Regions from separate parts of the Ornithinibacillus salinisoli genome, predicted to be linked through region 1. Evidence: riboswitches for the same ligand, from Rfam matches in the RefSeq annotation. Region 1 holds a riboswitch; each other region holds the start of a gene.
The links. Region 1 has a riboswitch for S-adenosylmethionine ahead of map (type I methionyl aminopeptidase). Riboswitches for the same ligand answer to the same signal wherever they lie in the genome.
Positions count from the first base shown of each region.

Region 1 (8,157 bases):
CGATATTTACTTCTTTTAGTTGAATGATATAGTTTTCCATCCATCCTATTTCGTTAGATTCACCTTCCTGATCCTTGTTTATAAGTTCTTCTCCATCTTCATTGAATACTTTGTTATCCATCTTACTAAGGTCCATCCAAGTCAAATTCGGAATTTTTTCCATTTCATCCAATAATTCTTTCAGACCTTCCACCCCCAAAAATGGGTGATAGAACGCACCAATAATGCCGTCACGTACAATGGTAAACTCGTCAATTCGATCTTTCATTTCCCGAATGGAGGTAGGTTCCTCATAACGAATGTACCGGATTGTTTCAGGAATAAGCTTCATCCCCTTCAAAAACTTCGGCTCCGTAATATAGGGTGCCTCAGTCATTATTTCCCAATTCGTGTCTGTCAATTGCACTTGCCCAACATATGTTGAAAAAAATCTCGAAATAACCTCATACCCTTTTTGACTCATGGCATAATGTGGTGCTTCAAAAGCTTTTGGATAGATCCCATAGTTTACTAGCTCCTGTAAACCTCTTGAAATACGATCTTCAATGTATTCACCTTCATTCTCTAATGGCTTATTGTTTTCTACGTCCCAAAACTCAAAACCATCCCCAGTCTCAGCATTTTTATACTGGTCTGTATATCCATGTAGAACGATACTAGCCTTATGTTCTTCATTATTCTGCATCTCTTTCAAAATTGTTATCAATCCCGGGTTATCCGAAAGATAAAATTTCTCATCCGTTTTGGGATTTACATATACTGGGGTTACCGAAGCCATATATGGAATATTTCTATCCTTTAATACCTCAGCAATAGCAAATAGATCTTCTGGATCTGTCTTCGGGTTAATATCTTCTAATCGCAGAATTGCATTTGTTTCCGTATCATGATTAATCCCAAAAAAATGGTGAAGTTCATCTGCTAAAAAATTTGAGATCGGTGGAAATAAGTTTGGAGATGCAAAATAATAGGCATCCTTTTCATTGATAAGTAAAGGTAACCGTTCCTCTTCCTGAACTACTTCAAGTAAAACTTCCGCTTCGTCGATAAGCAATGGAAGTCTTTTCTCTCCCTGAATTACTTCAACTAATACTTCCACTTCTCTAGTGGTTATTAGTTTCATCATTGGATGTGAACTAATAGAGATACTGTTTCCGTGTTCACGTTTTACAATAAAGTCATTTAAAATTTCTATTTCCGTTGACTCGATAAAGTTGAATTGATTGACCTGCTCAACATTATGTCCAATCCCCATTATCGGACCTGGATACGAATTAATAATATCTATGACTTTTTCCGGTAATTTTTCCTCCACCTGCCCATAATAAAAGAGGTGTGTCACTCCAATTATGTCAGACGTTTTAACTTCCGAACTGTGTTTAAAGGTTATTGATGAAGTAAAATGACCGATCAAAAGATCCAATAACCGCTGGTGTTCATTAAGCTCTTTGTCTGAACTCGAATAAATAACGAGAACCTGGAAATCATCTGCCTCATAGCTTCGTACATTCAATGGGTTAATCAACAATCCTAAGAATAAAATGACGCATAGCATAATGATCTTTGGACCTTTATACTCGTTTATCATTTGCTTCATCATTTCACTCTCCTTTGTCTTATTTGTTCCTTATAAAGAACATACATCAATTTTATAAAGAACACAAGTGTTTTATTTTATTTGTCCCAGTTTGAATGACATACTATATGACACTTCATCATGGATTATGTACAAAAAAAAACACTCTACGATGAGTGCTTTTAATCGGTGTTCCCATTCTCATTATCTTTCCGTTTACCTGCCATCATTAAAGTTAATGGCTTTTCTGATCCAGTAATCAATTTATACATTAAAGACGAAGTAAGATTGTAGCTATTTTCTATTTTTTCAGCTATATAATTTGTACGTTCATAAAGAATAGAACGAATATGATCTACCTGTCTAAACGTTTTTTCCATCAACGCTTCTTGGTTCTCAACACTATGAAGCACTTGATCTTGTTTCGTATCTTGTTCGGAAAGTTGATCTGCCATTTGTTGATGTAACTCATATAATTGATTTAATTGTGTATTTAATTGTTCTGAGAAGGACTCATGTTTTGCTATCTGCTTTACAATCTCTTCATTTGATTTACTTACACCATCTATTTGTTCCAACATCTCTCTTGTTAATTCACTGTCATTTGCAATCAAGTGTTGAAGTTCTTGACTATTATTTTCAAGCAATTGTAACCACTCCCGCGCCTCAAGTTCAAATTGCTCATGCTCGGAATTACTTTTTTTAAGTTCCATGATTTGTTTACCAATATCATTCCACTTACCAAGTTCTATTAATTCAAACTGTTGATGCCTCTTTCTTAGTTCTCTTAATCCTTTTGCAAAGGATTCGTTCCGTTTTTTCTGCTCTTGAAGTATTTCAGAAAAATATTCGGATTTATAATAACTTTGATTTGGTTCTTTTATTTTTCCTCCATGTTGAAAAACACGTGGGTGTTCAGATTTATTTATAAACAGTCCCATAAATAACATCACCTTAATGTACTTTTTGGATATATCATATGATGATTTGTAGAGGTGTGGGACAGATGACCAGATATTAAACGAAATATGGGCTATGGTACTATGTGGTTCGCTGATAATAAATTATTCATAATAAAAAAAAGACATCACCTACCCTAGGTGATTCCATAAAAAACACCAAAGGCAATCTATACCTTTGGCGCAGCTCCATACTAGGAGAGGGTGGTTGTTCCCATCTCTTTAATGGTCCTTACTATTTACATACTCATTTGGTTCATCGCCACCGTGAACAGCACTATTCTTAAACTGACTTTTACGACCATTACGGTGCTCCCCATGATTTTTGTTTTCTTTGAACATATTATCATGTTTCTTCTCGTTGTTATTATTAGCCATTTTATTGCCCCCTTCCTACCATGCATGATTTTATTAGTTTTCGATATCCGAGCTAAGTTATACATCAGTTTTACTTCCATATCTTCTATTACTAATTTATAAAATTTCTTTTTTGCATGGAATGGACATAAAGGGAGAAGTTACGAAAAAAATATATCTGAAAAAACAAAAATATTTGTTATTATTAATTTAGAAATTATAAAAGAGGTGAATAAAATAAATAAAGAGAATTATCCAATTGAATGACCTTCGAGGGTTTTTAAAAACTGTATTTTATCAATCCCTCTAAATGAATCTAAAGTTAAAATATATAAATCAATAAGATTTTCTTCAAAATATTATTTAGGGGTGTTTATATGGTTGTTAATTATAAAATTGAAATGGATGATTTACTTGCCCTCCAAAAAGATGCTGTTGACACAACAAATATTCATAAAAGAAATAAAATAATAGGGGGATTACTTGGAGCAATTTTGCTGTTTTTATTTGCTATTAATTTTGTAAAAGTCACCCTGGGTACGGCTCTTGTTTTTGCAATAGCAATGTTCTTTTTATGTAAATCCGCCTATAAACTTGCAATTGTAAGACAAACAAAAAAACTAATTGAAAAAAATCACACTCTTACAATTGGTGACTGTATATCAACTATATCTGATAAGGGTTTCATTAGAGAGTTTAAGAATACTAGTCAAAATATATCTTGGTCTCAAGTTAAAATAGCAAAAGAGGATGAAGAAAGGTATTTCCTATATATATCAGATATACAAGCATCTATCTTAAAAAAAATACCAAATAATCTAACTGAAAGTGAACTTATTAAATACCATAATTTGATTCGTGAAAACCTTTTAAATGAAGGAATCGTATTAAAAAAGACTAAACGTATTAGTAGTTCCGAAGCTGTTAAAAGTCTACATAAATTTTAGAAGCAAACTAATATAAGAATAGATTCTTTTGTTTATGCTCTCTAAAATGAAAAAATAGTTCTTTAATGAGTTCGGTTTTTGAATCAAAATAGTTAAAAAAACAAACAAAATAGAGGTACAAATAGCAAATAGATTGGTACCTCTATATTACCGATTTAAAAGGTTTTATAATTGTTCGGTAATAGAATTAGCAACTTTTGTGGTATTAATGCTCTTACAATGTAGTAATAATTGGTCCTTCCTTCGTAAGAATAATCGTATGTTCGTATTGAGCCACAAAGCTTTCATCGGTTAGATAGGTCCATCCATCCTCGGATAGGAAAACTTCCTCTTCAAATGTAGAGATAAAAGGCTCAAAGGCAATTACCATACCATCTTTTAAAATTTCGTCATCCCAGCGAGAGAAGTAATTGAAAATATGGTCTGGTGCTTCATGTATCGAGCTCCCGACACCGTGTCCGGTAAGGTTTTTTATGACAGTTAAGCCATGCTGTTTCGCTACATTGTGTACTGCTTTTCCTAGAGCGCTTTTTTTCGAACCTGGTTTTGCCTTCTGAATTCCAGCGTCGAATGCTTCTTTAGCAACGTCACATACTTTCTGCAAAATTTCCTCCCCCTTCCCAACAACAAAGGAAATTCCCGTATCTGCGAAATACCCATTTTTAGAACCTGAAACATCTATATTTACAAGGTCCCCTTCTTGAATAGTCCGCTCACTCGGAATTCCGTGCGCTACTTCTTCATTTACGCTAATGCACGTATATCCAGGAAAATCGTATTCTCCTTTTGGTGCAGACTGTGCTCCTACTTTTTCAAAAATTCTCTCAGCAATGAAATCGAGTTCTTTTGTTGTAATTCCAGGTTTCGTACATTGGACTAGCTCATCTCGAATCGCTCCACAAATTTTACCAATCTCTTTTAATCCATTAAAATCCTCTTCAGTCTTTGCAATCATCGGGGATCCTCACTTTTCAAAGTAATTTATGATTATCATTCCATTTAATTTCTAGCATAAATGGAACGCATTTTCAATCAACAAAAAGGCGTTTATAGTTGAATGAAAATTGAACAGAAGCAACCACACATGACTTAATTCCATCTGCAAATATGGTGTTATTTTATTGATATTTACTATGCGAAAAGAGATGCTAATAGCATCCCTTTTATTGATGTTTATTTCTTTTTGCAAAACAAAACCGAACCCGTTATTAATTCTTTTGATTTTCAACTATTTTTTATAGAGTTACAAATAGAAGCTCGTTTCACACTTAGCGCTTGATAAGGCACAATTAGACCAGAGTTTTATTGTGTTTACTCAAGCGCAAGTGGAAACTTCGAACATTTATCATCCAAAGCATGGCGCTTTGTTGGTAGTAGCACCTTACATGCGCAGGTTGCTGTGATTTCATTGAGCCAGTTCTCTCCATCACTCTTGATAACAGTTAATTCGATAGTTGGGACATGCCCAGTGATACTACCATACAGTAAGTCGGTGGAAGAAGTCTCTGCTTCATGAAGTTTCACTTTATCTTATTGTTAAAATTGGATCTTGTGAGTATTTTTAACAAACTTGTTTCGATTATAAAAAAGTATCATATATATATCTAGACAAATTATTACAGAAGGGGACTATGCTATGCCAAACGTAATATGGGGAGTTGATTCGGCGACAGCTGTTAATCAAGAGCTTTTTTCTTGTGTCGTTAATAATTTTGGCAAACCTAGATTTTGGGGGAGATACTTATCAACAGTACCTAATGTATCAGGTGGACTGACAGAGCAAGAGGTAGGTTTGTTACATGGGAATAACGTCAAAATTTTACCAATCTACAATGATTACAATGCTGCAGTTGGATATCGGGAAGGAAGAGTCGCAGCTTCCAATGCGGTGTATCACGCAAGGAGACTAGGTATTCCAAAAGACATCTTCCTTTTTGCCAATACGGAGCGGTTCTTTGACATAGACGAAGCATGGATACGCGGATGGGTCGATGCTATATTTCCAAGTGGATATCGTCCAGGTATTTATGCAGACCCTACTACCTCTTCCTTCAATGAATCTTATTGTGCTGCAGTACGAAATAACGCCCATGTACGTTCACAGGTTGTAATATGGAGTCAAGAGCCTACACCCGGATCTACCCCAGCAAATCAATCACCTGCTTATAATCCTACAAAACCAACTTGCGAAGCTAATGTTTGGGGTTGGCAATATGGCGAGAATGCCGAGACATGTCCAATCGATACCAATTTAATCGATACAAGATTATTTAATAATTTGTGGTAGATAAATAGTGGAGATACAAAAAGAAAGGTGCCAAATCGATATTTTGGCACCTTTCAACTACTTGAATCTTTAATTCGTTTTTTGCACCACTGGATTCATAACGGTGCTTTTACCTAACGCCTCCACAACTGCACGCCCTGCAACTCTACCGGAAAATAAGCACCCACCTAAAAATGTACCTTCAAGTGCACGATATCCATGAACACCACCACCACCAAATCCAGCAACCTCTCCAGCAGCGTATAATCCCGTTATTGGTTCACCATGATCATCTAGAACCCTTGCAGATAAATCCGTCTGTAATCCTCCTAATGTTTTCCTACTTAGAATGTTTAGCCTTACAGCAATAAGTGGACCGTTTTTCTGATCCAAAATTTTATGAGGTGAAGCAACTCGAATGAGTTTATCTCCACGATACTTACGAGCACCACGAAGTGCTGTAACTTGTAAGTCTTTCGTAAATGTATTATCTATTTCACGGTCTCTTGCCCGGATTTGCCGTTCAATTTCATCCTTTTGTAGCAAATCATCACCTGTTAATTCATTCATGCCCTGGACTAGTTCCTCTAAACTTGTTGCAACAATGAAGTCCTCTCCCTTTTCCATAAACGCTTTTACAGGCGCAGGCGGACCCGGAAGAACTCTCGATAACAGTTTTTTGATACTCTTACCGGTTAAATCCGGATTTTGTTCGGATCCAGAAAGAGCAAACTCTTTTTCAATGATTTTCTCCGTTAAAATAAACCAGGAATAATCATATCCCGTTTTTTGAATGGCTTCTAACGTTCCCAACGTATCAAAGCCAGGGAAGTTTGGAGCAGGGAAACGGTTTCCCTCAGCATCTAGCCATATCGAAGATGGTCCAGGTAAAATTCGAATGCCGTGTTGATTCCAGACTGGATCCCAATTTTTTATTCCTTCTGTGTAATGCCACATACGATCTCGATTGACTATGCGACCACCAATATTCTCAGTAATGGAAAGCATACGCCCATCAACATGAGCAGGGACACCAGATATCATTCGTTTTGGTGGTTGCCCAAGTCTACTCGGCCAATTTTTTCTTATCATATCAAAATCAGCTCCGATTCCACCACTAGAAACGATAACCGCTTCAGCCCTATATTCAAAATCCCAAACAACTTGACGAGAACTCTCTTTTCCTCGTTCCGTATCGTCTGGTGAAAGAACAGAGCCTCCAGCTCCTTTTACATTTCCATTCTCACTAATGAGATAATCTACCCGATGACGCGGGCGGTAATCTACATGACCGTTTTTTATATGTTCTCTTACTCGACGTTCAAAAGGCTCAACTATTCCAGGACCTGTTCCCCAGACAATATGAAAACGAGGTACAGAGTTTCCGTGCCCTTCTGCAAGGTAACCTCCACGTTCCGCCCAACCTACAACCGGAAAAAATTTCACACCCATCCCACGTAACCAGGAACGTTTTTCATCAGCAGCAAAATTAACGTATGCTTCTGCCCACTTTTTTCCCCAATAATCCTCATTTTCTAACCGATCGAATCCTGCCGTTCCAAGCCAATCCTGCCAAGCTAATTCTTTTGAATCCTTTATTCCCATTTTTCGTTGCTCGGGGGAATCGACAAGGAACAATCCTCCAAATGACCACCAGGCTTGTCCCCCAAGTGAAGATTCTGGTTCCTGATCTAACAACAAGACTTTTTTCCCGGCATCTGCTATTTCAGCAGTAGCAACCAATCCCGATAATCCAGCCCCAACTACAATAACATCGAATTCCATGGAAACCACTCCTTTTTCAATCTGGAAAGCAAGGTTTTATTTCTTTTAATTTTCTGAAATTAATGTTAGTTCAAGTATATAGTTGTGGTATAGCTTAGTCAATGAGAGATTCGTCTTTAGAAGCTTTTAATGGTACTATGTAACCACAGAATACCCATCAAGATTCACTGCAAAATGTAACATATTTTTTCATTAAAGCATGTTAAAATGAAAAAAGTATTTTCTACATGGATTGAAACATCTAATAAAAACACTACGTCTAATAAA
Region 1 covers NZ_JBHUMI010000008.1:147,517-155,673, reverse strand. The annotation lists gene ACFSTA_RS04420 (DUF2334 domain-containing protein) at 1-1,597, opposite strand, end outside; gene ACFSTA_RS04415 (hypothetical protein) at 1,759-2,517, opposite strand; gene ACFSTA_RS04410 (hypothetical protein) at 2,758-2,913, opposite strand; gene ACFSTA_RS04405 (hypothetical protein) at 3,270-3,839, shown strand; gene map (type I methionyl aminopeptidase) at 4,054-4,794, opposite strand; SAM riboswitch class I at 5,179-5,281, opposite strand; gene ACFSTA_RS04395 (glycoside hydrolase domain-containing protein) at 5,476-6,126, shown strand; gene ACFSTA_RS04390 (FAD-binding dehydrogenase) at 6,196-7,890, opposite strand.

Region 2 (8,157 bases), on a different contig from region 1:
GATAATTACAATGTAGTTATGGGGAAAGATTATGATATTAACATTCACGGTGAATCGATGATAGCTTCAGATTTTAACGTACAAAATATCTTTTACAGTGTTGCTCCACCAGAATATGAGCTACATGGTAATAATCTGTCAGTCAAACTTGTAGATTGGAATGGAGATATTCCAATACATAGAAACGTTAATCCTATAGAGCATCAATCATTTAAGGCTGGAGAGGAAAATGAAGATTTCGTTTTTCTATTTCAAACAGATACGGTATCGGTTGGGTCGGCTGAGAACGGTCTAGCTGCCAGCCCACTAGGAATCTATCAATACCATTACGGAACACTTGAAGAAACTGGAGAAGAACTCCATCCCACACATCTGGCAGGGAATTATTTACCCACGCCAGCTCATGGTCTTGTATCCATTGAATGGGCGGAGCGTTTTAAAGGTGATGCACCAATTGATGCCATTCGGGTGAAGGTTGCCGGAATTGATGGTTACACGGAAGCAGCAGCGAAAAAAATTCGTGAAGTTGCTGCAGATATGGAAGCAAAAGGTTTGCATGTTGATATTGTGGCAGGTGCCTCCCACCAGACATTGGCAGTTGATGTTGAGGAAATCGGTACGGTATTACAGCCTTGGACAACCTTAGGTGCCGCCGATACCATACTTAATAGTTGGAATGTATTCGGTGCCGCGACAGGTTCGGCATTTTTACTCATTGCCTTATTAGCATTGATTGCTCGTTTTCGAGTAATGAAAGCAGAACAATCTACGGAACGGGAACGCCTTGCAAAGATAGGGTGGTCCACTGGTATGATTCGCAAGTTTTACCGAGGTCAGTGGCTGTGGCAGCTTTTCGTAAGTGTCATCTTAAGTATCACCCCCCTCCTATTCATCTACGATTTGCACTACATGTTATTAATTGGATATGGTGGTGCACTCTTACTGATCTTGGGATTGAAATGGATTATCGATCATTTTTATGATGAATCACAAAACGAGAAACGGATATTTAAACCTAATCATTCCTTAATACTAACCAATATTCGTTACTACAAATCACATATAATTGCAGCCGCTATACAGCTGTTACTGGCTACAGGACTTTTGGCATTTATCATAACCTTGTCTGAAGCCACTGTTCGTCGGATGACAGAAACGAATCTCGGGTCCTATGTTCATTGGCAGCTAAATGACCAGCAATGGCTATTACTTACAGGGATGATAGCTTTAACAATTTTCACACTGACTGAATCCCTCTTCCGGCTTTGGCAAGCAAGACAAAGGGATATTCAAATGTTGTATAAGGTCGGTTGGCATAATAAAAGCATTCGAAGACTATTACGTAAAGAGACTTTTTCCTGGGTTGGGTTGATCGTTTTGATTGGCTTGGCTTGTGGTACTTTCTTCGTATTTACTACGACCGGATTCACCTGGGGGATGATAGTAACGAGTTGTATCGTTGCTTTGGTTGTATTTACTTTCGCAGCACTATTAAATGAAACAGTAATTGGTCGTATGCTTATTAACATTCAGAAAGGATGAGTGAAATGGAAATGATAATGGAATCATTATCAAAAACGTACAAATCGTCAATTGAAAAAAAGCTAGTTTTAAATAACATCTCTTGTCACGTCAATAAAGGAGAATGGATAAATATTATTGGCCCATCAGGTTCAGGGAAAACAACCTTATTGAAGTGTGTTGCTGGCATTATGAATGCCGATGCTGGATCAAAGGTATCTATTGGTGGTTTAGATATGGGAAATGCTTCCGAAGAAGAAAAACGTGATTTTCGACGACGCAATATCGGATACATCTTCCAAGAGTATGAATTGTTTTCTGCATATACTGCTAAGCAAAATGTTATGCTTCCCGAATGGCCGTATAAAAAAGAAGCAGAATTGCGTGAGCGATCGGAAACTTTATTGCGAACATTGGGATTAGAGGATCGGATAGATGCAGTTCCAACAAACTTGTCAGGGGGAGAGAAACAACGCGTGGCAATTGCTAGGGCACTATTAAATGACCCAAGTCTTCTTATTTGTGATGAACCTACCGGAAATCTCGATCGAGCTTCTCGTGATAATGTTCTTCACATATTAAAAGAATGCCAAGCAGAAGGAAGAACGATCTTTTTTGTCACTCATGATTACGACGTTTTACCATATGGTGACCGAGTCTTTCAATTGAAAGACGGAACAATGGAAGAAATAAATAAAAAATCATTCATTCTTCAACCTTAATAATTACTGCTTGACATAGTTTCTACACACGTGTATCTTAATAGTTATAAATTTAATAATTTTTAATTTCTTATCTAGAGAGGTGGAGGGACTGGCCCTTTGAAACCTCAGCAACAGACTATTATAAGTACTGTGCTAATTCCAGAAGCGAAATGCTTGAAGATGAGAAGAGTGAACGGTGTTTATCAACCTCTTCTTATTCTGAGAAGAGGTTTTTTGTTTTAAAACCCCTTCTCAGGCAAAAATCTCAATAAAAGAAAAGGGGAAATGAATAATGACGACAACATTAACAAAAGCACCTTATCGTGCTGACCATGTAGGAAGTTTACTGCGACCAGAGAATCTACATAAAGCAAGAGCAGATTTTAAAAAAGGAAACATTTCAGCAATAGAATTACGCGAAGTTGAAAACAAAGAAATCAAACGAGTTGTAGATAAACAAATTGAAATTGGTTTAGAAGTAGTTACTGATGGGGAATTCAGACGAACATGGTTCCATTTAGACTTCCTAGAACATTTAAACGGTATTGAGGGCTATGTACCGGAACATGGATATAAATTCAAAGGAGTGGAAACAGAAAAATATGACGTTCGTAATACTGGAAAAGTCTCTTTTAATGAAGACCACCCTTTTATCAAAGACTTCCTTGATTTGAACGAAATTGTAGATGGTCGTGCAGTAGCTAAGCTAACAATCCCAAGTCCAAATCAGTTGTTTAATAAAGGAATTCATAATCCGGATATCTACCCTGACATCGAAGAATATGCCAGAGATATTATTCAGACGTACCAAGAAGCTATTCAGGCATTTTATGATGCAGGAGTTCGTTACCTCCAGCTGGATGATGTATATATTGCCGGTCTTTCTTCAACGAACATCCCATTTAATGATGGAAAATACACGAGAGAATATTTAATCGATCTTGCTTTACGTGTTGCTAATGGAGCTTTGGAAAACAAACCAGAAGATTTAATCGTAACAACACATCTTTGTCGTGGAAACTATCAATCTACTTGGGCATTTGAAGGAAGCTATGCTCTCATTGCGCCTACTTTGTTAGCAAAAGAAAAAGTTGATGGGTTTTTCCTAGAATACGATGATGAGCGATCCGGTACATTTAAACCATTGAAGCATATTCCAACAGGTGGGGCGCGTGTTGTACTAGGTCTAATTACATCGAAACACGGTAAATTGGAGGATAAGAATACCATTAAAGCACGGATTAAAGAAGCTTCTCAATATGTACCTTTGGAACAGCTTTGTTTGAGTCCACAATGCGGTTTTGCATCAACCCATCACGGAAATAAACTAACAGAAGATGAACAATGGGCAAAACTAAAATATGTTGTTGATCTCGCAAATGAAGTTTGGAATAAACAGTAATTGATAATTAATGAATTATCTTTGAAGTGAATGTTATTAGGCAAAATATGTACTACAAAATAGCAGGGGAAATTTCTATCCGTTCTCCTGCTATTTTTCTATGTTTATCCTTTATGTTTGTGCAAAATATCGGTTATGAAGGACTCTCCTATGCCAAAATTTAAGTAAATCTCCTTCATCGGTTATTGGTAATATATAAAACAAATGTACCTTCTTTAAATGAACCCGTTTGGATTAGAAAATAGCCTTTTTTTGCATTTTTCTCGTAATTATTGGTATTTTTTAGTATATAATATATAATGTAGCAATTTTCAAAAAGAGGAGAATTACAATGTGGTGGTACTGGATTGTCGGAATTATTATTCTACTAATCGTAATCGAGGAATTCATTTACTATCTAGAAAATCGAATCGCTTTCGGAAAAAGGCAAGGAAGAATTAGTGGTTGGATACATAAATTAAAAAAGAAAGAGGATATACCTATTGATGATGGACCACAAAGAAGAAGGAGACGCTAATATGTAAGGATGCGTCTCCTTCTTCTTTACCCCTACCTTAAACTTTCAAAATATTATGTGGATAATTTCCCTGTTATTCTGTAGAATTAATTTTAATATACTATGAAAGGAGAACCTGAAATGTTATCCGACCAACAAATGCTACGAATTCCTGGGCCAACACCTATTCCTCCTAGTGTTCAACGTGCCATGAGCCAACCTATGATTGGACATCGAGATCGAGATACAAAAGAACTACTTCGAAAAATCAAACCGAAGCTAAAACCGATTTTCGGTACAGTACAGAATGTCGAAATTCTTGCTGGAAGTGGAACTGCTGGACTAGAGGCAGCTGTGATTAATACGGTACAGCCTGGTGATGAAGTTCTAGTAATCGTAACCGGAGCTTTCGGTGAGCGCTTCGTTCAAATATGTAACGCCTACAACATAATTACTCATCAAATACATGTCTCATGGGGAGATGCTGTTACTCCCGAAAAAGTAGAATCCTACCTTCAAAGTCACCCATCCATTAAGGCTGTAATGGCAACGTTTTGCGAAACATCAACCGGAGTTTTAAATCCAATCCAACAACTTGCTAAAGTCATTCATCAATCTTCTGAGGCATTATATATTGTTGATGGCGTCTCATCTATTGGAGCCATTGAAGCAAATATGGATGCCTGGGGAATTGATATCTTAGTTACAGGCTCACAAAAAGCTTTTATGTTACCACCGGGACTAACGTTTATTGCGGCTAGTTCTCGTGCATGGGAAAAAATTGAAGCCAATGATCAATCTCGATATTATTTCGATCTAAGAAAGTATCATCATAGTAGCTTACTAGATTCAACACCTTTTACGCCATCGCTTACTTTATTGTACGGATTGGAACAGGTAATTAAACTATTAGATCAAGAAGGTCTTGCAAACGTTTTTGGCAGACACGATCTGATGATGAAAATGATGAGAGCGGCATTTCACAATCTCGGCATTCCATTACTAACGAGTGAAAAAGCTGCTTCCCCTACTGTGACTGCAATTAAGCCTAATACCTTTCAGGCGGATGAACTACGAAAAGTACTAAAAGATACGTTTGGATTAGTTACTGCTGGTGGCCAAGGGGAATTAAAAGGAAAAATAATCCGTATCGGACATATGGGGTATTGTTCCCCCACAGATATTCTACAAGTGATTAGTAGTATAGAAATTGGCCTTAAAATGATTGGCATGGACATCACGCTTGGAAAAGGAACACAAGCTGCACAAAAGATTTTTCTAAGGAGTGGTAAACATTGACATATAATATCTTGATTTCAGACCCGCTTCACAAGGAAGGCATTACGCCATTACTAAACCATAAGGATATACATGTAGATATCCATACCGACTTAACTTCTGAGCAATTGGTAGCCAAAATAGGTTCGTATGACGGATTACTTGTTCGAAGCCAGACCCAAGTAACAAAAGAACTATTGGAACATGCTAGGAACTTAAAAATTGTTGGCCGCGCTGGGGTCGGAGTTGATAATATTGATTTGGATGCGGCTACGGAGCGAGGTATTATCGTTGTTAATGCACCGAATGCTAACACCAATTCTGCCGCAGAACATACAATGGCGATGATCATGGCACTATCTCGTAAAATACCTCAAGCCTATTTTGCGTTAAAAAATCATCAATGGGATCGCAAAAACTACGTAGGTGTTGAACTGAAAAATAAAACGTTAGGTATCATTGGACTTGGTAGGATTGGTACGGAAGTTGCTTACCGAGCCAAAGGACAGCGAATGAAGGTATTTGCATATGATCCCTTTTTATCGCCTGAGAAGGCTGAAAAGATGGGGATTGCGTTTGGTACATTGGAAGAAGTATTAAAAACGAGCGACTTTATTACTGTACATACTCCTTTGATGAAAGAAACGAAGCATTTAATTAACGAGGAAGCCTTTAACCTAATGAAACCTGGAGTACAAATTGTTAACTGTGCACGGGGAGGAATTATAGACGAGGAAGCACTTTACAAGGCCATCATTTCCAAAAAGGTTGCAGGAGCAGCTTTAGACGTATTTGAAAAAGAACCGATTCATCATCATGTATTGTTGGAATTACCAGAAGTGATTGCAACTCCCCATTTAGGTGCTAGTACAGTTGAAGCACAAAAAAATGTAACGATAGATGTTAGCGAAGATGTCGTTAACTTTTTTGCAGGGGATGTCGTTCGAAATCCAGTAAATATCCCATCCTTACCGTTGGATACTATGAATAAACTTGCACATCATCTAACTCTCGCAGAAAAGCTAGGAACTTTATTGATTCACTTAACCGAAGAAGCTATCGAAGAAATATCCGTCATATTTGCAGGAGACTTATCTGATATGGAAGTCAGTGCATTTACCCGAAGAACAGTACGAACAATTTTAAGGCGTCATCTAGGTCCACATGTGAATGAAGTGAACGCACTCTATCTTGCTAAAAAAAGAGGAATTATTATTCATCAGGGTAAAACATCTGAAAAAAATGATTTCACTAACCTTCTCACCCTTCATCTGAAGACAACTTCGGGAACTGGGTGTATTTCAGGAACGATATTAAATGGTCTTGGTGCTAGAATCGTAGAAATCAATGGTTATCGTGTAGATATTATACCTGAGGGTCATATTGTGTTTATTCACCACACTGATCAACCTGGTGTAATAGGTAGATTAGGAAGCCTTCTTGCGGAATATAATATTAATATTGCTACGATGCAGGTAGATCGTTCCGATGTTGGTGGAGATGCCATTATGGTGTTAAAGATTGATAGAAAAATAGACATCCATGTGGTACACGAAATTCAAGCGATGATGGAAATCAACGATGTAAAAGCGATTGATTTATAATCGGTGTAGTTAAGGGTCATTCTACCGTAACACATCACTTATAGAAAAAATGTTCCTCTACTCATGGAGTAGGTCATGCAAAATTTTCTGCATGACCTGAATTCTGGCATATTATATGATAGTAAGAATGTCCTCAAGTCCTGTAATTTCATAGCTTGGAGAAACATTTTCTGGCTGTTCATTTTTCTTTCGATTAACCCAGACAGACTTTATCCCAGTACGTGTAGCACCAAGAATATCTGTATGCAAATTATCACCAACCATAATCGCTTCGTCTTTGTCAACGGAAAGTAAACTTAGAGCATATTCGAAAATTGCTGGATCTGGTTTGCCACTTCCAAAATCTCCGGAAATTACTACATGGTTAAAAAAATCCTGCAAATTCGGTGTAAGTTCCAGCTTTGTCCGCTGTAAGTCTGGTGAACCGTTTGTTAAGAGCAACAGTTGATAGTCCTCCTTTAATTGGTGAAGAACCTGGAATGTATCATCAAAAACAAATGGATTATTCCTTCGCTCCTGTGGAAATCTTTCCGCCAGCTCTGTAGCAATGTGATTGTCATCAATACCTACATCTAATAATCCTCTTGTCCACGCTTCTTTTTTGTAGTTCGGTGCGATATCTCTTAATTTATGAAAAGAATCCCCTTCATCATGAAACTCTCCCCATAATCCTTCTAATGGATTAATTCCGATTTTCTTTGTAAATTCAAATGTATCATACGAAGCGTACAAGCTTCTTGCATTATCCTTTACCTTATCTTCTAGCAAGTATGGGTCTATACCATATGTCTTTTCGGCAATTGCACATGTCTTTTTAAAAGCTTCCGCTACGCTCTTTTCATCCCAAAGTAATGTATCATCAAGGTCAAAGATGATTGTATTTATCATTTTTTTCTTCCTTCATTTTGTTGGTTATACAAATAGTAACATGATGAACGTAAAAAGCAAGATCCCTTCTTAGGTTAAGTACTTCGAATAACATGGAGTAAATGTTAAAAAACAGCTTGAATTTCCTATCATAGCATAGCAGTATTAACCCACTAAATAACATATGAAAACACTTGGAATAAAGTTGTATTTAGATCATAAAGATAAAACAGTCGCTAATAAAGGACCACACATATTAGACCTGCCTAATATGTGTGGTCCTTT
Region 2 covers NZ_JBHUMI010000003.1:194,029-202,185, forward strand. The annotation lists gene ACFSTA_RS01055 (hypothetical protein) at 1-1,542, shown strand, start outside; gene ACFSTA_RS01060 (ABC transporter ATP-binding protein) at 1,548-2,243, shown strand; SAM riboswitch class I at 2,311-2,412, shown strand; gene ACFSTA_RS01065 (5-methyltetrahydropteroyltriglutamate--homocysteine S-methyltransferase) at 2,518-3,627, shown strand; gene ACFSTA_RS01070 (hypothetical protein) at 3,959-4,144, shown strand; gene ACFSTA_RS01075 (pyridoxal-phosphate-dependent aminotransferase family protein) at 4,265-5,422, shown strand; gene serA (phosphoglycerate dehydrogenase) at 5,419-7,005, shown strand; gene ACFSTA_RS01085 (HAD family hydrolase) at 7,117-7,893, opposite strand.
Region 2: another riboswitch for S-adenosylmethionine. It lies ahead of ACFSTA_RS01065 (5-methyltetrahydropteroyltriglutamate--homocysteine S-methyltransferase); the one in region 1 lies ahead of map (type I methionyl aminopeptidase).

Region 3 (8,157 bases), on a different contig from region 1:
ATTTGTTGTGATATTAGTAGGGCTAAGCGCATCAATCATAGATCGGTGTAATAACCTGAAATCCGCCGGATCTAACGATGTGCTACGATCACATAAATTGTCCAGATAATCACTAATTGTTTGGTATGCCACGATAAACGTAACAGCTTCTTTCTGTTTACTTCCCGCTAACAGTGAAAAGACTGCCCCACCCTGACAGTGAAATCGTTTGGAAGCAATACTTGATAAAGCCTGATTTCTTAATTCTTCATTTGGTATATTTTCAGCCCGTTTCGTCCAATAATCTAACTCACGATCTACTACTGGAAATATATTACGATATACTTGTACCATTAATGAAAATGAAGTTTTTGGAACTTGCTTACTCAATCTGCTTCCTCCGTTCCTCATTAGAACCCTAAATTTGCTATACTAATTATATCATCATATTTTATAGGAGGATGCAAATTAAAATGCTACATCATTATAAGAATATTAACCCATCTATTCATAAATCCGCTTTCATCGCAAAAAATGCCGTTGTTGTTGGAGATGTCAGTATTGGGGAAGAATCTAGCATTTGGTTCCAAACCGTTATCAGAGGTGATGTTGCCCCTACCAAAATTGGTAAGCGAGTGAGTGTACAAGATTTATCCATGCTACACCAAAGTCCAAACAACCCTTTAATTGTAGAGGATGATGTAACCATCGGCCATCAAGTGACACTGCATTCGGCAATCATCCGCAAGAAGGCATTAATTGGGATGGGGTCTATTATATTAGACGGTGCAGAAATTGGGGAAAGTGCCTTTATTGGTGCAGGGAGTTTAGTTCCCCCTGGTAAAAAAATCCCTCCGCATACATTAGCAATTGGGCGGCCAGCAAAAGTTGTTCGAGAATTAACGGAGGAAGATTATCAAGAAATGGAGCGCGTACGCCAATCTTATGTGGAAAAGGGTCAGTATTATAAACTCCATACAGATCTCGGTATCAAATAAACAAAACGTCACGACTATTCATAGACTAGTCGTGACATTTTATTATTGGATTAATTCAAGTAATGCTTCAACCTTATCTGTCTTCTCCCACGGAAATTCAATATCCGTTCTTCCAAAATGCCCGTATGCAGCAGTTTCTTTATAAATCGGTTTTTGTAAATCAAGCATTTTTATAATTCCTGCTGGTCGTAAATCAAATAACTCGCGAACAGCATTCACTAGTTCCTCTTCGCTAACCTTTCCTGAACCAAAAGTATTGATAGAAATCGATACCGGCTCCGCTACACCGATGGCATAGGCTAACTGTACCTCACACGTTTTGGCTAGTTTTGCTGCAACTATATTTTTAGCTACGTAACGTGCAGCATATGCAGCAGAACGATCCACTTTTGTAGCATCCTTTCCACTAAATGCACCACCACCATGACGGGCATATCCACCATACGTATCTACAATAATCTTTCTTCCAGTTAAACCGGCATCACCTTGTGGACCACCGATTACAAAACGTCCAGTTGGGTTTATGAAATATTTAGTACTTTCATCTAAGAGATTTTTAGGCACTACTGGTTGAATCACATATTCTATGATATCTTTTTCGATTTGTTCCAGTGTAATTTCCTGGTGATGTTGGGTAGAGATGACGATTGTGTCAATTCGAATCGGCTGATCATTTTCATCATATTCTACTGTCACCTGTGTTTTCCCATCAGGACGAAGATAAGCTAACGTTTCATCTTTTCTGACATCTGACAAGCGTTTCGATAGCTTATGAGCCAGCGAGATTGGGAGTGGCATTAGCTCTTTTGTTTCATCACAAGCAAAACCAAACATTAATCCTTGGTCTCCTGCTCCTATTGCGGCTATTTCTTCCTCTTCCATCTTTCCTTGGCGTACTTCGAGTGCTGTGTTTACTCCACCAGCAATATCTGGTGATTGTTCGTCTATCGCTGTTAGCACGGCACATGTTTCTGCATCAAACCCGTATTTGGCACGTGTATAACCAATGTCTTTGATTGTTTTTCTCACAATTGCAGGAATATCCACATATGTACTTGTAGATATTTCCCCTGCTACTAGTACAAGACCTGTTGTCACAGTGGTTTCACAGGCAACTCTTGCATCGGGATCTTGCTTTAAAATTTCATCTAAAATAGCATCAGATATTTGATCACAAATTTTATCTGGATGCCCTTCTGTTACTGATTCTGATGTAAATAAACGACGATTATTAGCCATTTGGCTAAATCCTCCCTTTAAAAATTGGTACGGAACTCTTATTTAACAGTATTATATCTTAGGAACTAAAGCGTCCTGTCCGCCGTAGCTAGACGTAACCATTATGTTTTCATAATATTCCAATGATCAATATTTGTTATTAATTTCCTATCTAAACAAAAAAGCCCTTCCTGCTTACATGAGGAAAGGAGTTGTGGCCTTTCGCTCTTATTGTTCAAGGAAATGTCCTTGCATCAGGTTAGCACCTTTTCACTCCTGTGATGGTTGCTGGGCTTCATAGGGTCTGTCCCTCCGCCAACTCTGAATAAGAGAGTATCCGCTCAAGAAAAGGGTAACGAAAGATACAGGGTATGTCAACTCATTTTATCGTTGTCACCAATTAGTCAAAAAATTAATATGATAAATCTAATAATTAGTATGGACTATTATATTTAATGTGTTATACTAATAACCATGATTAGATAATATGTTTTAAGAAAGGGTACTACTTCAGCGTAATCTTGGCTTTTGCCAAGTCTTTACAATATTAAGTGTAGTTCCTCTAATACAAATAGGAAAGTTTAAACTCTCCTATCTCCCAAAATAATTTGCTCAAAAAGGCAGGTAAGGTGTGTATGAAAACTATCGAACAGTCGTCATTTGTAGAACAGATTTTGGCACGAAAAAATGTGCAACATAACTTATCCGTTCCGCAATTAGTAGAAAAGATCTTATCTAGAAAAGAAGGCGTTCTTACAGCAACTGGAGCTGTTCAAGCAACAACTGGAAAGTATACGGGACGTTCTCCCAAAGATAAGTTTATTGTACAAGACGAATCTTGCGAACAACTTATTGATTGGGGTTCTGTTAACCAACCAATTCAAGAAGAGGTCTTTGATCATTTATATCATAAGGTAGTGGAACATTTAAAAGCAAAAGATGAAATTTATGCTTTTAATGGTTTTGCAGGGGCAGATCAAAAGTATCGTTTACCAATCCAAGTAATAAATGAATATGCGTGGCACAACTTATTTGCACGCCAATTATTTATCCGTCCGACCGAAGGAGAGGCATTAGATCAGCAAGCTGGTTTTACTGTTATATCTGCGCCAAGCTTTAAAGCAAATCCTAAAACGGATGGTACAAATTCAGAAGCATTTGTGATTATCTCCTTTAAGCACCAAGTCATTCTAATCGGCGGCACAGAATATGCTGGAGAGATTAAAAAGTCAATATTTTCTATTATGAACTATCTATTGCCAAACAATAATATTTTATCTATGCACTGCTCTGCCAATGTTGGTCAAGAAGGTGATGTTGCACTATTTTTCGGGCTTTCCGGTACAGGAAAAACCACATTATCAGCAGATCCATATCGCCGTTTAATCGGAGATGATGAACATGGTTGGAGTCCGAATGGCGTTTTTAATATTGAAGGTGGCTGTTATGCAAAATGCATCAATTTATCCGAGGAAAAAGAGCCACAAATTTTTCATGCGATTCGGTTTGGTTCGGTGCTAGAAAATGTAATGCTGGATGAAAAATCACGGATTCCTAATTATGATGATACATCCTTAACAGAAAATACTCGAGCAGCTTACCCACTTGAAAATATTGATAATATTGTTTCCCCAAGTGTGGCTGGTCATCCTAATACGATTATTTTCTTAACAGCTGATGCATCAGGAACATTGCCACCAATAAGCAAATTATCAAAAGAACAAGCGATGTATCATTTCCTAAGTGGTTATACAAGTAAACTAGCAGGGACAGAACGTGGAGTTACAGAACCAGAAGCGACTTTTTCAACATGCTTTGGTGCTCCATTTTTACCTTTAGCCCCATCAACTTACGCTAAGATGCTTGGTGAAAAAATAGATCAATATAATTCAAATGTGTTTTTAATCAATACTGGCTGGACCGGTGGTTCTTACGGTGTTGGGGAACGTATTAAACTTTCCTATACGCGAGCAATGGTACACGCTGCTTTAGAAGGAGAACTAAATACGGTTGATAAGATTCAAGATGATATTTTTGGTTTGGAAGTACCTCTTCATGTACCTGGTGTACCAGACGATGTATTAATTCCTAAAAATACATGGTCTGATAAAGAGGCATTTGAATTAGAAGCGAAAAAACTAGCTACGAAATTCCATGAAAACTTTACAAAGTTTTCCCAGGCTAGTAAGGAAATAATGGAAGCTGGTCCAATCTATCAACCAAAGTAATTACATTTTTATCGAGTTACCTCATCCCAAGAGGATTTAACATATAGGGTTAGAAGCGAGGAAATTGCTGATAAGCACCTAAATTTATGGTTAGCAAATGCTAACGAGATCTCCCATGTGGAGATCTTTTTTTATGGCTTTTTTTGGTGTAAACAACTTAGTAACAGTACAGCTACGTGATTTCTGCTCTGGGAATACTCTTCACTAGAATGCGCTTCACAACCTACTCTTCGTTTAATTGTTGCTTGTGAGCGAATCGCTTCTTAAAGCAATATTCTTCCGAGAAAACTGTTTCCGAGTGCGCGGAAAGTGAACTCAATTCCAAAAAGTGAAAGCAAGTATACTCACTCAAAAATAACTTCCCATCTTCTATCAACTACCAGTACTAATCATTACATCGAATAACCATCATTTTTTAGAAACAGCGCTTAATTTTTACGATAACTTTTTCGACATAGGCATTCACACATTTTTCTCCTAAGCATAAAATGTGGTGATATAACTGACAAACAAGAAGTAAAGCCTCCGTTTCAACGGATATATCTATATTGAAAGGGTGTAAAAGTATGAATAAAGTAAAATTTTTTGCTTTAGTTTCATGCGTATTCCTTATTTTTCTTGCTGCTTGCGGTTCGAACGAAAATACCTCCATTAAGCTAGGAGAAGTAACTCGATCATTATTTTACGCTCCGCAATATGTAGCACTTGAAAAGGGATTTTTTGAGGAAGAAGGATTGGATGTAGAATTACAAACAACATGGGGTGGGGATAAAACGATGACTGCCCTACTATCTGATGGAATAGATGTTGCTTTAGTTGGATCTGAAACATCTATTTATGTGTATGCTCAAGACTCCAATGATTACGCAGTAAACTTTGCACAGTTAACACAAACAGATGGAACTTTCTTAGTTTCTAAAGAGGCAAAACCTGATTTTGAATGGGAAGATCTAAAAGACAGTAACTTTCTTGGCCAACGAAAAGGTGGAATGCCGCAAATGGTTGGTGAATTTGTGCTAAAGAAACATAATATCGACCCTCACAATGATCTAAATTTATCTCAAAACATTGATTTTGCGAATATCCCAAGTGCATTTGCATCTGGTGATTACGAATATGTACAATTATTCGAACCAACAGCAAGTGTATTTGAAAAAGAAGGCAATGGTCATGTAATTGCTTCCTTCGGTGAAGAATCTGGGCATGTACCATATACCGTATTTATGGCAAAAGAAAGTTATATGGCAGAAAATGAAGAAAACATAAAAGCTTTTACTAAAGCAATTTATAAAGCTCAAAAATGGGTGGACGAAACAAACGCAGCAGAAATTGCGGAAGTAATCCAGCCTTACTTTGAAGATGTTGATTTGGATATTCTAACCTCATCTATTGACCGTTACAAAGGTCAAGGATCATTTGCAACGGATCCAATTCTTGATGAAGAAGAATGGAATAATCTAAAAAACATCATGGAAGAAGCAGGTGAACTTCCAGTGGAAGATGTGCCTTATGAAGATCTAGTAAATACTGAAGTTGCTGAGGAAGTTATCAATAACTAAGGAGGGAAATTCATTGTCCTTTCTAACGTTAGAAAATGTGTCGCACCATTATTTTTCGAAAAAAGATTTCACAAAAGCGTTAGATGATATTTCATTTTCTGTTAAAGAAGGAGAATTCATTGCATTAGTTGGACCGAGTGGTTGTGGTAAATCAACCATTCTGTCCATTGTAGCAGGTATTGTGCAACAAACTTCAGGAAACGTTCTTTTGAATAGTGAACCTATTAGAAGATCTGAGCTATCTATTGGTTATATGCTTCAACAAGATTATTTATTTCCATGGAAAACTATTCTAGATAATGTGCTTTTAGGTCCCAAAATTCGTAACACAGCTACGGAAGAAGTAAAGGATAAAGCAATAGAATTACTACACGAAGTTGGTCTATCAAACGTAACCAATGCTTATCCTGACTCACTATCTGGTGGTATGCGGCAACGAGTAGCTCTTGTTCGAACATTAATTACCGATCCAAAGGTGTTACTCTTAGATGAACCTTTTTCCGCACTAGATTATCAAACAAAATTAAAATTAGAAGACTTAGTTTATAAACTATTAAAGAATTATCATAAAACAGCTATTTTGGTAACACACGATATTGGAGAAGCAATTTCTATGAGTGATCGTATATTTGTAATGAATGCAAACCCAGGTACTATCGCTAAAACATTCGATGTACCTATTGAAGTAAGAGATGAAATGCCATTTACGTCAAGAAGACATCCTAAATATCAGAATTTGTTTGACAAAGTATGGGAGGAATTAAATAAAAATGACACAACTACTCCTATATGATCAAAGGGGGTTGAAATATAAATGGGAGCACATTCTGATCAGCACCTTTTCGAACAATATAAGCAACAAATAAAACGCGAGAAAAAAATAGTTTTCACATGGCAATTAATCATACTAGTAGGTTTTTTTTCAATGTGGGAAATCATGAGTAGTATGCGGTGGATCGATCCTTTAATATTTAGCTCCCCCTCAAAGATATTTACTAACCTTAGTTCGAAAATATTAGACGGATCGATGATTATCCATACCCAGGTAACACTTTTTGAAACGGTACTTGGTTTTATTATTGGGACAATACTAGGAATAATTATAGCCTCATTATTGTGGTCATCAACAAGGTTTGCTAACATCATGGATCCCTATTTAGTAATATTAAATGCTATGCCTAAAGTAGCACTTGGACCAATAATCATAGTTGCTATCGGTCCTGGATATATGTCAATCATTACAATGGGTGCTATTATATCTGTCATTATCACGACACTCGTTGTCTATTCAGCGTTTCGAGAAGTTGATCCTAACTATACAAAAGTATTAAAAAGTTTTGGGGCATCTAGAGGACAGTTATTTAAAGAAGCCATTTTCCCGGCGACACTTCCAGCAATGATTTCAACATTAAAAGTAAATGTCGGACTTTCATGGGTTGGAGTAATCGTTGGTGAATTCCTAGTATCCAAAGAAGGATTAGGATATTTAATCGTGTATGGCTTCCAAGTCTTTGACTTTACGCTAGTTATGTCAAGTCTGATCCTTATAGCAATATTTGCAGCGATCATGTATAAATTAGTAGAAAAAATCGAAAGCTGGTTAATCAAGAATACTGGATAAAAATCGGAGTCTTTGACATAACTTAAACCTTCGACTCTAAAGCCGAACGATTATACGATAGGAAATTTAGAATGTCACTTTTTCAACTAAGACCTTCATTCTTAGTTGATAGAAAATGCGCAGTAACTACAACGTGTTTTCCGCTGCAGGCAGTCGCTTTCCACAGGGGACGCGAAGAGGCTACATGGATAGGAGAAATACGGAAACGGACAATGTGGAACTAGAATAAAAAGTGGACACCCCATTAACGAACAGCATAATTGGTTATGCTGATACTAATTAGGAGGGGTTCCATGGGTGAACATCGTCAAAGGTACAGTGAAGAATTCAAGCGGGAAACAGTTAAATTTGCGCAAGAACAACGAAAAAAGAAAACGATGAGGGATATTGCGGATGAGTTAAAAGTTCCACTAAGCTGCCTTCATGAATGGATGACAAAATATCGTGAATTTGAAAAGGAACCTGTTGCATTTGAGGATCGATTGAAAAAGTTAGAACAACAATTGAAAGAAAAAGAACGTGAACTAAAGAATAAAGATAAGCAATTATCAGAT
Region 3 covers NZ_JBHUMI010000004.1:8,263-16,419, forward strand. The annotation lists gene ACFSTA_RS02410 (tetraprenyl-beta-curcumene synthase family protein) at 1-369, opposite strand, end outside; gene ACFSTA_RS02415 (gamma carbonic anhydrase) at 453-977, shown strand; gene metK (methionine adenosyltransferase) at 1,020-2,216, opposite strand; SAM riboswitch class I at 2,421-2,527, opposite strand; gene pckA (phosphoenolpyruvate carboxykinase (ATP)) at 2,831-4,423, shown strand; gene ACFSTA_RS02430 (ABC transporter substrate-binding protein) at 4,990-5,982, shown strand; gene ACFSTA_RS02435 (ABC transporter ATP-binding protein) at 5,996-6,775, shown strand; gene ACFSTA_RS02440 (ABC transporter permease) at 6,797-7,603, shown strand; gene ACFSTA_RS02445 (transposase) at 7,897-8,157, shown strand, end outside.
Region 3: another riboswitch for S-adenosylmethionine. It lies ahead of metK (methionine adenosyltransferase); the one in region 1 lies ahead of map (type I methionyl aminopeptidase).

Region 4 (8,157 bases), on a different contig from region 1:
TCGGGTTTTCTACGATATCTTCAATTGTAGCTTCCTCTTTATTTATTTCATCATCTAATGTAATTAATCCTGCTGATTCAAACAATCCTAAAATTCGACCATGATCAGGAACGGAATTACTTAATAATACCTCTGTACCTTCTGGAATTTCGTCTAGACTAGAAATACCTTTAGAATAAACACCAATTGGTTCAACATGTATTCCATCAATATAGTCTAAATCATAACCTGTATCTGCTACGGTTTGCTCTAGATATGGAATATGTTGAAAATAGTTTGCATCTAAGTCCCCACTTGCTAAATCATCATTCGGTAACACATAGTCTTCATATGGTTCAATTTCTAATGTATATCCTTGTTCTTTAAGAAGGTCTTTAGCTTCTTCTAAAATCTCGGCGTGCGGAACACTAGATGCACCAACTTTAATTGTATTTTCATCTGAATTGCTTCCTCCACATGCTGCTAATGTAACAACTACGAATAATGCTAAAATTGCAATAAACTTTTTCATTTTGTACGTCCCCTTTATTATTTTTTTTGGAAAACTGGCTTTTAACCCTTTAACCACATGTATTAACGCTTATCTAGTTTATTGGAACTATAATCTCCAATAAATTGAAAAATAAATACAATCAAAACGATTATCACAGAGCAAATAAATACTATATCGTAATCACGTCGCTGGAATCCAGAGTAATAAGCATAACTACCTAAACCTCCTGCTCCAATAGCACCTGCCATCGCAGTATATCCAATTAAGGCTATTGCTGTAACTGTTATTCCAGATACTAAGGCCGGTATAGATTCCGGTATAAGAACACGGAAAATAATCGTTCTAGTTTTGGCTCCCATAGCCTGTGCCGCTTCAACCACACCTTTATCTACTTCGCGTAGCGCGATTTCTACTAGACGTCCATAAAATGGGGCTGCTCCGATAATTAATGCGGGTAAAGCCGCATTTGGACCACGAATAGTTCCAATTAGAAAGTTCGTAAATGGGAACAACAATAAAATTAAAATAATGAATGGGATAGCTCGAAACACATTAACAAATGCAGCTACTATAAAGTTAAGATATTTGTTTTGCCATATCCCACCCTTCATTGTCAGGTATAGAAGTAATCCTAGAATAATACCAAAAATAAAAGTTCCAAGCAGTGCAATTATTGTCATATAAAACGTTTCATATGTTGCTTCCAGCAAGTCATCTATCTTTATATTGGAATCATGTAACATTTCGAATAACCTCCACTTCTACCGAGGTTTCATCAGCTATGAATTGTCTTGCTTTATCAATTTCATCTGTTTCACCTGTTATTTGGACTATTAACGTCCCATAAGCACCTCTTTGCGTTTGCGTGATTTTGCCTTGTAAAATATTAAGCTCTACATGATATCGCTTTGCAAGCTGACTAATTAATGCTTGATTTGCTGATTCTCCAACAAAATGAAGACGGACAACATTCCCTTGATTATAGGTTTCTAGTAATTGTTCCAGATCATCTTCCGTGCCATTCCCCATTACTTGCTCAACAAATTTTTTCGTTACTGTTTGTTTTGGGTTTAAAAACACATCAAGTACATCACCTTGTTCAACAATTTTTCCATTTTCCATAACAGCAACTTGCTTACAAATCTTTCGGATGACATGCATTTCATGGGTAATCATGATAATTGTTAATCCGAGCTTTTCATTAATGTCTACTAATAAATCTAAAATCGAATCTGTTGTTTCTGGATCAAGAGCTGATGTTGCTTCATCACACAGCAATACTCTAGGGTTGTTAGCTAGTGCCCTTGCAATACCTACTCGTTGTTTTTGCCCCCCACTCAATTGCGATGGATAAGCATTTTCTCGACCAGATAATCCTACCAAATTGATTAGTTCTTGAACCCTATTTTCACGTTCCACTTTCGGTATTCCTGCAATTTCAAGCGGAAAAGCAATATTATCTTTTACTGTGCGAGACCAAAGTAAATTAAAATGCTGAAAAATCATTCCGATTTCCTGTCTGGCCAATCGAAGTTCATTCGTGTTAAGCGCAGTTATTTCCTTCTCACCAATCGTAATATTTCCTTCAGATGGTTCTTCCAATCTATTTAACAATCGGACGAATGTACTTTTTCCAGCCCCACTATAACCGATGACGCCAAATATATCTCCATCTTGAATATCAAGGTCAAGACGATCTACAGCAGTTATCGTATCTGAATTTGTCTTAAAAACCTTGCTTAAACCTTTTATGGAAATCACAACTTATCCTCCTAAATGAAAAAAATTATATTCATATTATTATGTCCTTTTAACCATAAAAAAACGCCTTTCTGCACAAGAGAACAGAAAGACGTAAATAGTTATATCTCACGTTCTCTCATCTTCCAAAGCATATGCTTTGTAGGAATTGGCACCGTTTCAAACAAAATGTTTGAAGGTTGCCGCGGGTTCACAGGGCCTTTCCCTCCACCGCTCTAGATAAGAGTTACTTATATTCGATTTAAATTATAAATAGAATAATAGCATCCAATAATTTCACTGTCAATAACTAATTTTAAAAAATTATTTTTCAAACAACTCTGGCCGATACTTCATCACATATTGATAAACATTAGGAATGGACTGAAATGCATATATTTTTTCTACTACTTCCTCCTTGTGTTTAATCAATAAACAAGGAACACTTTCTACTTGATTCTCCAACATAAACTGTGGATATAACGAAGCATTCATTTCATGAAATATATCTGTTTGATGAATTTTCTCTATTTGATGAATCATCGAACGCGTTAAATGACAAGTACCACAAAAAGGGGTATGTATAAATAGTAAATAACTATCATGTAATAAGATTTCATTATTAATTTCTTGCAAAAAATCACCCTACCTACTGACTACATCAAAAATAGTGGATTAACCGCAATATGCTTACTTACTAGAACTGTAGCTAAAAAGCTTTCTGGAGTTGTTGCTACCTCGCGATATTCACTACTTACATGAATATGTTCTGCATGGGGGAGTTCATTGGATAATTGCTTACGTAACTTTTGTCCAGATTGATCCTCGTCAACCAAAATAAATACATCTCTATGGTCTAGATCATAGGTCTCTAGAAGTTCATCAAATCTTTCAACACCGAACGTTCCATTGGTACAGATAATCGTTACTTCTTCGTCAATAACCTTTTCAATCTGTTTTTTATCAGTTAAACCTTCCACAATAATAACCTTATCTGAGCACTCTTCCATCATTACCATACACCCCTAAAAGTTGGTCTATGTGAAATAAGGCTGACTCTTTACCTTTTAATAGGTAGAGCCAGCCTTTGTATGTACGATTTATTAGTCTTCCTCAATAACTTCTTGATACTGCTCAGCTGATAATAAATCGTCATATTCAGATTCATCGGATGGTTCTATTACAATCATCCAAGCTTTTTCATAAGGAGATTCATTCACTAATTCTGGGCTATCTTCTAGCTCTTCATTAATTTCTACTATTTTCCCACTTAGTGGAGCGTAAAGTTCAGAAACAGTTTTTACAGACTCAACACTACCAAATGGCTCATCAGCCTCTATTTCTTCTCCTACTTCTGGAAGCTCAACAAATACAATATCACCTAGTTCGTCTTGAGCAAAATCAGTAATACCAATACGTACTTTGTCTCCTTCTTTTTTTACCCATTCATGTTCTTCTGAATATAACAGATCTTTTGGTAAGCTCACCTTAAATCCCTCCAATAATTCATTCAAATTTACTATACATTGTACAAGCTATTATTTCTAGTATTTCATCTTACTTATGACCAATTTTGTTCAAACTGATCTACTTTAAAACCAACTGTTACTTTCTCACCGTCAGTCACGATTGGTCGCTTTATTAACATCCCATCAGAAGCCAATATTTCTGCCATTTGTTCCGTAGAAGCATCTTTAATTTTTTCTTTTATATTTAATTCACGATATTTCTTTCCACTCGTATTAAAAAACTTTTTTGCTGGTAAACCACTTTTTTCAATTAAGTTTAGAATTTCATCTTTAGTTGGTGTTTCTTCCACAATATGTATGCTATTATACCCAACGTTATGCTCATCAAACCATTTCTTCGCATTTTTACACGTTCCACAATTTGGGTACCAATAAAATGTTAATGCCATAATATCTACCTCCTATAACTTGTATTTTACCATGTTTGAAGCCAATTTTGACAATAAAAAATGTTGCCTTGCTCGTGTAAATAGTCAAAATAATATATACTATGAAGTAGAATTCTTTATCTCTAAAGGAGTATATAATGCAATACATAAATGGTTTTCCAGTACTTATTATCATCCTATCCCTTACTTTTTATCTGCCCATACGCTATATCATTGTAAAAAGAAAGGAACATAGGGTTAACTATTATAAAGAAATAGTCTATATTCTATTAATCGCCTATGGAGAAAGCGTAGTGTACTTAACGGTGTTTCCATCACCTGGTGCTAATCCAAGTGGTGAGGTATCGGTGAATCTTATACCTTTTCAGACAATTAATAGATATTTTGCTTTCCAAGGAAATGCAGCTATACCAATCATAAATTTACTTGGAAATGTAGTCGTCTTCATTCCTATCGGGTTATTTGCCGTATTCTTAAACAAAAAACTTTCCTTTATGGGAGCATTTCTGATCGGCTTCTCCTGTTCGTTATCAATTGAAATAACCCAGCTAATTCTATCATTTCTTAAAATACTATCCAGAAGTTTTGATATTGATGATATAATCTTGAATACACTTGGCGTATTATTAGGGTTTATCATCATAAAATTAATATTATCCCTAAACAATTTGATAAGAAATGTTCCACTAATTAAAAAGTAAAAATCCCCTCTGATTATTACAGAGAGGATTTTTTAGGAATTATTATACTACATATTTTTCTTCATCAATAATCTTCGCAGCGATTTCACGCTTCTTGGCAATAACGTTTGTAGGTGTATGACGTGTTAGTTTACGTAATGACGAAAGCATCATACGAAGCGTATCTCCTTCTTCCACCGCGATTAATGTTTCTTTTGCGTCTGCTTCAAGGCGATTAAATGCTTCTTGCACGTAAACTTGAGTATAAAGTAACTTTTGATTATTCTTATCTAAACCAGATTTATTAATTGCCTTCTCTGTACGTAAAATTACGGACTCCATATTATATACTTCAGCAACCATATCAGCTAAGTTTACTAAGATTTCCTGTTCTTTTTCAAGCTTCTGCATGAATTTTTGCGCTGCTAGACCTGCGCCAAGCAATACCATTTTCTTTGCATTTCTTAACAAGTATTTTTCTTGCTCTAAAGGTTCTGTACCAACTTCTTCCGGCATCATCATCATTAACTCTTCTTGCAACCCTTGTGCTTTTTGAAGTAATGGAAGCTCACCTTTCATAGCTTTCTTTAGAAGTGTACCTGGTACTAACAGGCGGTTTATTTCGTTTGTTCCTTCAAAAATACGGTTGATACGTGAGTCACGATACATGCGTTCTACTTCATATTCCTGCATGAATCCATACCCACCATGTAACTGTACGGCTTCATCTGCAACATAGTCTAAGCATTCTGTTGCAGTATATTTGTTTATGGAACATTCAATTGCATATTCTGCAATTGCTTTGGCAACTTCTTGACCATCAGCAAGCTGCTCATCTGTCATTGATCCCATACGTTGTTCAAACAGACCAACTGTACGGTAAACCGCACTTTCATTGGCATATGTTCTTGCTGCCATCGTTGCTAATTTTTCCTTAGTAAGGCTAAAACTTGAAATAGCAGTACCGAACTGTTTACGCTCATTGACGTATTTGGTTGCCAATTCTATTCCACGCTTCGAACCACCAACACCACCGATTGCTAACTTATAACGACCAACATTTAGGATGTTAAATGCAATTCGGTGTCCTTTTCCTTTTTCACCTAATAAATTTTCCACAGGTACTTCTGCATCTTCTAAGATTAATGTACGAGTAGAAGAGCTTTTGATACCCATTTTCTTTTCTTCTGGTCCAGTAGAAACACCTGGAAATTCACGCTCTACTATGAATGCCGAAAAATGCTCTCCATCAATTTTGGCATATACAACGAAAACATCAGCAAATGCAGAGTTTGTAATCCACTGCTTTTCTCCATTTAAAATAAAATGCGTTCCAGCTTCATTTAATTTGGCAGTAGTTTTCGCACCTAGAGCATCAGATCCAGAGCCAGGCTCTGTTAAAGCATAAGCTGCTAATAACTCACCAGAAGCTAGTTTAGGCAAGTACTTCGCTTTTTGTTCTTCATTTCCGAAGAATACTATTGGTAAAGACCCAATTCCTACGTGTGCACCGTGTGTGACGGAGAATCCACCAGCACGGGAAAACTTTTCTGTTATTAATGATGAACTGATTTTATCTAAGCCAAGTCCACCATATTCTTCAGGTACATCGGCACCTAATAATCCTAACTCCCCTGCTTTTTTCAATAATTCTACGGAATGTTCAAATTCATGATTTTCTAATTTATCAACTAAAGGTAATACTTCACCGGCAACGAATTCCTCTGTTGTTTTTGCAATCATTTGATGTTCATCAGAAAAGTCTTCTGGTGTAATCACATCTTCACCATGTAATTCTTCAACTAGAAATGCGCCACCTTTAAAAATCTTTTCTTTCGTTTCGCTCATACTTTCTTCCTCCCTTTATGAAAAATGATTATCTAGAAACATTACGTATTACAATACTTATAGTTTCAAAGCTTACAAGAGTTCAAATACTCCTGCTGCACCCATTCCCCCACCAATACACATCGTAACAACTCCAAATTGGACATTCTGACGTTTCATTTCATGTGCAAGACTTAATGTAAGCTTGGTACCTGTCATACCAAGCGGATGCCCTAGAGCAATTGCTCCACCATTAACATTCACGATAGATGGATCTAAATCTAGTGCTTGAATTACTCTTACAGACTGAGATGCAAATGCTTCATTGAGCTCAAATAAACCAATATCGGAAACTTCTAAACCTGCTATTTTTAATGCTTTTGGTATTGCTTCAACTGGACCAACACCCATTATTTCTGGTTCCACACCTGCGACAGCAAATGAACGGAACTTTACTAATGGAATTAATCCTTCCGCTTCTGCTTTCTCACGTTCCATGACTAATACAGATGCAGCACCATCACTCATTTGTGATGAATTTCCTGCAGTAACAGATCCCTTTACATGAAATGCAGGGCGAAGCTTCGCAAGTGCTTCCATCGATGTTCCAGGACGCACTCCTTCATCCGTATCAAATATCACTGTTTTTTCTTCTACCTTATTGTTTTTACCTATTACTCGCTCTGTTACTTCTACTGGTACTATTTCATCTTTAAATTTACCTTCCTGAATTGCTTTAGCTGCACGTTCATGGCTTTGAACAGCAAAAGCGTCTTGATCTTCACGTGAGATTTGAAAACGATTTGCTACTTCTTCTGCTGTATGTCCCATCCCCATATAATACCCTGGTGCATCTTGAACTAGGGTTGGATTCGGTTTAATAACATGACCTGGCATCGGTACTAAACTCATCGATTCAGCGCCGCCAGCAATAATCGTGTCACTCGCACCTAGCATTATTCGTTCTGATGCATAGGCTATACTTTGTAAGCCAGAAGAACAGTAACGATTGATTGTAATTCCAGGTACATCGTTTCTTAATCCAGAAAGACCTGCAATGTTTCGAGCCATATTCATTCCTTGTTCCGCCTCCGGAATGGCACATCCGATAATTACGTCATCAATATTTCCATTATAATTCCCTGCACGTTTTAACGTTTCTTTTATCGTTAACGCTGCTAAATCATCTGGACGAGTATTTGCTAGCGTTCCTTTTTTGGCTCTTCCTACAGGGGTCCTTGCTCCTGCAACAATAACTGCTTCTTTCACATTTACTCCCCCTCTTGTTTAGTTACGTAAGGCTTTTCCTTTTATGAGCATGTGTTGCATTCTAGCCTGTGTTTTTGGTTCACCAATTAAACTTAAGAATGCCTCACGCTCTAAATCGAGCATTACTTGTTCATCAATTAACGTTCCTTCTTTAATACGACCACCTGATAAAACATATGCTAATTTCTCCGCAATTTTCACATCATGGTCAGATGCATAGCCACCAAATT
Region 4 covers NZ_JBHUMI010000017.1:343,863-352,019, reverse strand. The annotation lists gene ACFSTA_RS15740 (MetQ/NlpA family ABC transporter substrate-binding protein) at 1-511, opposite strand, end outside; gene ACFSTA_RS15735 (methionine ABC transporter permease) at 574-1,236, opposite strand; gene ACFSTA_RS15730 (methionine ABC transporter ATP-binding protein) at 1,226-2,254, opposite strand; SAM riboswitch class I at 2,370-2,480, opposite strand; gene ACFSTA_RS15725 (thioredoxin family protein) at 2,558-2,869, opposite strand; gene ACFSTA_RS15720 (toprim domain-containing protein) at 2,890-3,243, opposite strand; gene gcvH (glycine cleavage system protein GcvH) at 3,337-3,720, opposite strand; gene ACFSTA_RS15710 (arsenate reductase family protein) at 3,795-4,151, opposite strand; gene ACFSTA_RS15705 (VanZ family protein) at 4,289-4,852, shown strand; gene ACFSTA_RS15700 (acyl-CoA dehydrogenase family protein) at 4,895-6,679, opposite strand; gene ACFSTA_RS15695 (acetyl-CoA C-acetyltransferase) at 6,752-7,927, opposite strand; gene ACFSTA_RS15690 (3-hydroxyacyl-CoA dehydrogenase/enoyl-CoA hydratase family protein) at 7,946-8,157, opposite strand, start outside.
Region 4: another riboswitch for S-adenosylmethionine. It lies ahead of ACFSTA_RS15730 (methionine ABC transporter ATP-binding protein); the one in region 1 lies ahead of map (type I methionyl aminopeptidase).